Regions from separate parts of the Caulobacter sp. P1_B12_2 genome, predicted to be linked through region 2. Evidence: riboswitches for the same ligand, from Rfam matches in the RefSeq annotation. Region 2 holds a riboswitch; the other holds the start of a gene.
The links. Region 2 has a riboswitch for glycine ahead of AC1DZ6_RS13420 (TonB-dependent receptor). Riboswitches for the same ligand answer to the same signal wherever they lie in the genome.

Region 1 (3,201 bases), on a different contig from region 2:
CGCCGGCGACTTCAACCCACTCGTGATCCTTGGTGAACTTCATGGTCTGGGCCCTTCTCTAGATTTTGCGCACGTAGCGAGTGGGAACGAACGGCGAGGCCACGACCTCGGCCGCCTGCGGCTTGCCGCGAACGATGACCTTCAGCGTCGAGCCGACCACCGCCAGGGCGGGGGGCACGAAGCCGATGGCGATGGCGCCGCCGAAGCTGGGGCCGAAGCCGCCGCTGGTGACCACGCCGACCACCGCGCCGGTCTCGTCGGCGATCTCGGCGCCTTCGCGGGCGGGGGCGCCTTCCAGCACCTTCAGATTGACGCGGACGCGCTTGAGGTCGCCGGCCAGTTCCTTGGCGATGCGCTCGGCGCCCAGATAGTCGCCGGCCTCGCGGCGGCTCTTGCCGACGGCGAACGGCATGCCGGCCTCGATCGGCGAGACCGTCTCGTCCATGTCGTGGCCGTACAGCGGCAGGCCGGCCTCCAGGCGCAGGCTGTCGCGGGCGCCCAGGCCGATGGCCTTCACGCGCTCGTCGGCCAGCAGGGTGTTCCAGATGCGCGCGGCTTCCGTGGCCGGCACCGAGATCTCGTAGCCGTCCTCGCCGGTGTAGCCCGAGCGCGAGATGATCGCGTCGGTCCCGAAAGCGGTCAGGGCGGCGGTGTCCATGAACACCATGCCGGCGGCCTGCGGCACGTGGGCGGCCAGGACGGCGGCGGCCTCGGGGCCTTGCAGGGCCAGGAGGGCGCGGTCTTCCAGGCGCTCGACGGTCGCCTCGCCCTCAAGGGCCTTGGCGATGATGGCGTAGTCGTTGTCCTTGCAGGCGCCGTTGACGACGATGAACAGGCCGTCGTCGTCGGGACGCGCGGTCATCAGGTCGTCGATCACCCCGCCTTCGGCGTTCAGCAGCACCGCGTAGCGCTGCTTGCCGGGCTTGAGACCCTGATAGTCGGCCGAGACCAGCTTCTCGAAGCTCTTGGCGGGGTTCTCGCCGCGCAACCGAGCCTGACCCATGTGCGAGACGTCGAACAGGCCCGCATGCTCGCGGGTCCACAGGTGCTCCTTCAGCACCCCGTCCTTGTACTGCACCGGCATGTGATAACCGGCGAACGGCACCATGCGGGCGCCGGCGGCGACGTGCGCCTCGTACAAGGGGGTCTTCTTGAGATCTTGGTCGGACACGCTTTGGGCTCCAATCGGGGTCGGCGACGCCGCCCGGCTTTCGCCAGGTGGTCTCGCCCCCGCTGTCCCTTTGACCTGAGAGATTTCGGCCCGGATACGGGCCTTGCTCCTTCGGCGGGCTTCCCTTGCGAGTTGCCTCTTTCCAGCGTTCCTAAACCCGCGCGGTCCTTTTGCCTGAGCGTTTCCGGGGCGGTTGCGCCTTCGGCCTCGAGACCAGAATCCCGATGTCTCCCGCGAGGGTCGAGGCGTGTTTGGGCGAGGGGGCGGACGGAGTCAACTGGAGAGGCGCGATCTCGCCGCCATCCTTGGCCCCGTCACCACCAAGCGATCGTTTGAGGTCGCGAAATGCGACCTCAAACAGCCTACATCCGCTCCGGCGCCTCGATGCCCAGGAGGTCCAGGGCCAGTTCCAGCTGCTTCAGCGTCGTCTCGGCCAAGGCCAGGCGCGAGGCTCGGATCGCCGGCTCGTCGGCGCTGAGGATCGGGCACGCGGCGTAGAACTTCGAGAAGGTCTGGGCCAGCTTGTAGGCGTGCTCGGCGATGAAGTTGGGGGCCTTCTTGTCGTAGGCCTCCGACAGGGCGCCTTCGAACGCGTCCAGCAGCAGGGTCAGGTCGCGCTCGGCCGGCTCGCCGACGATGATCGCCCCCGAGACGACCTTCTGCTCGGCCGCCTTGCGCAGGATGCTCTTGATGCGCACCGACTGGTACAGCAGGTACGGGCCGGTCTTGCCCTCGAAGCTGGTGAAGCGGTCGAGGTCGAAGACGTAGGAGGTGCCGCGGAAGTTCTGCAGGTCGGCGAACTTCAGGGCCGCGATCCCCACCTTGTGGGCGGTTTCCTCGAAAGCCTCTTCCGAGAGTTCAGCGCCCAGACCGGCTTCGCGGAGGCGCTCGCGGGCCTTCTCGCGGGCCATCTCGATCAGGTCGTGCAGCTTCAGGACGCCGCCGGCGCGGGTCTTGAACGGCTTGCCGTCGCTGCCGTTCATGGTGCCGAAGCCGATGTGCTCCAGCCCGCCCGGCTCGGCGTAGCCGGCCAGGTACGAGGCGCGGAACACCTGCTCGAAGTGGTCGGCCTGGCGCTGGTCCACGCAGTAGAGGATCAGGTGCGGGTCGAACGACTTGCGACGGTCCAGGATCGTGGCCAGGTCGGTCGTGCCGTACATGGCCGAGCCTTCCGACGACACGACCAGCAGCGGGTCGGGGCTCTCGACCTCGACCACCGAACCGTCGGGCAGCTTCTTCTTCTTGGTCTCGCCGGGACGGGCCACGCGGACGATCCGGGCGCCCTGGTCGTCGACCAGCAGGCCCTTGACCTCGAGCTGGCGGACCATCGGGGCGATCAGGTCCTGAACGTCGCTCTCGCCCTTCCAGAGGTCGAAGTCGACGCCCAGGGCATGGAACTCGCGCTCCAGGGCCACGCGGCTGATAGTGACGAAGTGACGCCAGAGCAGGCGATAGCCGAAGCGGCCGTTCTGCAGTTCGGCGGTCGCCTTGCGGGCCCGCTCCTTGAACTCCGGATCGTCCTTCTGGCGCTGCGAGGCGGCGGGGTAGAGGCGGTCGAGGTCTTCCAGGGTCACGCGCTGGGCGAACTCGGCCATGACCTTGGCCTCGTCGGCCGCGGAGAAGCCGCGCGGGGCCTCGATCAGGCGCTCGAGCAGGGCGCCGATGAAGGCGTCCTCCTCCATGATGGCGCTGATCAGCAGCCCCATCTGGAAGCCCCAGTCGCCGAAGTGGGCGTCGCCCACCACGTCGTCGCCGCGGAAGCGGTACAGGCGCTTGACCGACTCGCCGATGATCGAGGCGCGCAGGTGGCCCACATGCATCGGCTTGGCGACGTTGGGGCCGGCATAGTCGACCAGCACGCGACGCGGCGCGACCAGGGGCTCGGCCCCGGCGCGCGGATCGGCGGCGATTTCATTGGCGCGGGTCGATAGGGCGTCGCTGCTGACGCGCATGTTGATGAAGCCGACGCCGGCGATCTCGACGGAGGCCAGGCGCGGGTCGGTCTTCAGGATGTCGACGACCTGCACGGC
Region 2 (3,201 bases):
TCGCTCCAGGTGGCGTTGAGATCGCGGTCGCCGCCTTGGATGCGGTCCAGATAGGTGGCGAGCCGGGCCTTGCGGTCCGGGTCCGACCAGAGATAGCGGACCAGAAGCGCCGACTGCGCGTCGCGGCGCTGCTTCTCCTGATAGGTCCAGTCGTCGCCCGCCTCGGCGATGACCCGGTCGATCTGTTTCAGCTTGCTTGCCAACTGGTCGGTGTCGAACAGCGCGGGCGGCTTGCCGATCACGACGCTGCCCGGCCGAATGTCGATCGAGCTGTAATAGATGGCCGCGCCCTTGGTCAGCCAGCGCGGTTGGCGGAACGGAAAGTTCTCGCTGAAGAAATGGAGCGCATAGGCGCCGAGCACGCCGTCGTCGCCCTCGGTCTTGTCGACCACGCCGAAGAACCGGAAATTATCGCGGACCACGACCGCGAAGATGTCGTCGGGCTCGGCCACGTCCATGAACAGCGCCGTGGCGGGCGCCTTGGGCAGGAAGCGCTGATAGACGGTGTTGTCGGTCTCGCCCCGGTCGACGGGTCGGACCAGATAGATCGGAAACTTGCGCGGCGGTGGCGCGTCCAGCTTGCCGTAGAGCGTGCGCAGGGTCAGATCCAGCGCCTCCAGGTCGCTCACCTGGCGGCGCAGCACCTCGGCGGACTCGTCGGAATAGACGATGACATGGTCGCCCTCGGCCCGCAGCCAGCGGCCGCTGGCCTGGGGCGAAAGGACGATGTCTTCGACGACCGACGCCTGGGCCAGGACCTTCGCCGGCGCGCCGCCGAGAAGCGCGGCGGCCAACAGGCCAGACGCCATGATCCTTCGCAAAGCCAACCTCGCCCCTCCCCGCGACTCTCGTCGGCGCGCAGAATAGGAAAGCGGCCGGGGATTGGTATGTCCCACGTGAGCGCCCGACGAAAAAGGCGTGGCTCCCAAGCGCCCCGACTTGCACGAGGGCGAACTTTCGGCTGACAGGACGGCGCGAAAAGCGGCTTCCGCTGCGCCCGATGGCGGCGCCTGGCTTCAAGCCGCGAGATCGACGCCGGTCTGATTGACGCAAGGGTCCTCACCGACCCTGCTAGGCGGGCTCTCGCGGGAGAGATCGGGCCTGGCCCGGCGCTGAAGGCGAAACCACCCCGGAAACGCTCAAGCAAAAGGACCGCGACGGCTTCGAAACGCTGGAAAGCAGGGCGCGTCTGCGTGCGCCCTCGCCGAAGGAGCAAGGCGGCCCTCTGTCGATCAGGCAGGCCCCGCTGAATCTCTCAGGCGCCAAGGACAGCGGGGGTGCGGAAGGCGGACCACCATGGCCCGCCGCGACACCTCTGGGCTGCCGATGATCTGAACCGCAATGCTCGCGCTCATTTTCAAAACCCGCCAGACCTCAACACGATGACCCATTCGGTTTTCGTGAAGTCGTCATTTGCAGAACGAATACTCTACATTTCCAATGTTCATATTCTATACATGAATGTGCGTAACTTGAGCTTGAGTTTATATTGCGGTCACAAACAGCTTTTCTGAATTTACCGCGATAGACGGACCGTCGAGCTTGGCCTCAGTCAAATGATTGGGGATAGTCATGACAAACAAGCGTACCTCGCCGGCCTCGCGCCACTTTCGGGCCCTGCTGCTCGCCGCTTCGGTGCTGGGCGGCGCCACGCCCGCCCTGGCCCAGGAGGCGGCCTCGACCGTCGACGAACTGGTCGTGACCGGAGCCCGGGTGTCCGAGGCCAGCGTCGCCATCGGCACCGACCACGCCACCGCCACGGTCTCGATCACCCGCGAGGCGCTGCTGTCGGCCCCGGCCGGCGTGACCGGCCTGAAGATGCTGGAGTCGTTGCCCGGCTTCAACGTCCAGGCCAATGACGCCCTGGGCATGTACGAGTTCGGCAATTCGGTCTCGGTCCGCGCCTTCAACTTCCAGCAGATCGGCTTCCTGCTGGACAACATTCCGATGGGCCGCAGCGACCAGTTCGGCGGCAGCCCGATCTACCGCTATGTCGACAACGAGAACCTGAACCGCGTGACGGCTTCGGCCGGGGCCGGCGACGTCTCGCTGCCCAGCTACGCCTCGCTGGGGCCGATCGTCGACTACTTCACCCAGAAGCCCGCCGAGACCGCTGGCGGCTCGGTCAGCCAGACCCTGGGCAGCGACAGCCTGCGCCGCACTTTCCTGCGCCTGGAGACCGGCGAGCACGCCGGCTTCTCGGCCTATGCCAGCGCCTCGCTCATCAAGGGCGACCTGTGGCGCGGCCCGGGGACGATCGACCGCAAGCACTACGAGGGCAAGATCAACTACGCCCTGTCCAACGGCGGCAACATCAGCTTCCAGACCGTGCACAACGACTATTTCGACTATGACAGCCCGTCGATCACCAAGGCGCAATACGCCGGGACAGCCGGCGACGTGTTCGGCCGCAAGGGACGCGACTTCGCCTATCTGGGCAACGTCCCGCTCTCGACGCCGTTCGGCACGGCGGCCACGGATTCCAGCCTGCCGCAGACCACGGCGGGCGTGCCCTATTCCAACGCCAACTACGCCCAGTACTACAAGTTCGCGGTCAACAGCCGGCAGGATCACCTGTACGGCCTGACCCTGAACACCCCGGTCACCGACGCCATCGACGTCACCGCGACCGGCTATTACGAGGACAAGGAAGGCTACGGCGTCTCGCCCGAGGCCTATGCGACGTCGCTGGCCAGCTACAACGCCGAGCGGCTGATCGTCACCGGCCTGACCGCGCCCAAGGGCCTGCAGTACGGCCTGTCGGGCATCGACGGCACCCGCAAGGGCGTCACCGGCAAGGTCGCCTGGCGCGTGGGCTTCAACAAGATCGAAGCCGGGCTCTGGCTGGAGGACGACGACTATCACCGCACCCAGGCGCGCTACAATGTGCAGAACGGCAATCCCGACGGCGCGCCGCTGTTCAACGAGCCGGTCCACCTGCAGCGCAACTATGTCTCGACCCGCCAGACCACCCAGTTCTTCCTGAAGGACACGCTGAGCCTGGTCGACGACAAGCTGAAGGTCGAMCTGGGCTTCAAGGCCACCGACATCGACTACAAGATCACCGGCTATCGCAATCCGCTCGACTACATCAACCAGCGCAAGCCGACCCTGACGGCCAACTGGAAGGACGATTTCCTGCCGCAGGTCGGGGCGGTCTACAGCCTCAACAGCCGCGACCAGATCTTCACCTCCTATTCG

Region 1: it holds a riboswitch for glycine, as region 2 does, so the genes downstream of both, gcvT (glycine cleavage system aminomethyltransferase GcvT) here and AC1DZ6_RS13420 (TonB-dependent receptor) in region 2, are expected to answer to the same signal.

Annotation. Positions count from the first base shown of each region.
Region 1 covers NZ_JBFTZS010000077.1:3,587-6,787, forward strand. Annotated here, with positions in the region: gene gcvH (glycine cleavage system protein GcvH) at 1-43, opposite strand, end outside; gene gcvT (glycine cleavage system aminomethyltransferase GcvT) at 59-1,186, opposite strand; glycine riboswitch at 1,324-1,415, opposite strand; gene AC1DZ6_RS07050 (arginine--tRNA ligase) at 1,534-3,201, opposite strand, start outside.
Region 2 covers NZ_JBFTZS010000192.1:3,316-6,516, forward strand. Annotated here, with positions in the region: gene AC1DZ6_RS13415 (tetratricopeptide repeat protein) at 1-809, opposite strand, end outside; glycine riboswitch at 1,077-1,165, shown strand; gene AC1DZ6_RS13420 (TonB-dependent receptor) at 1,561-3,201, shown strand, end outside.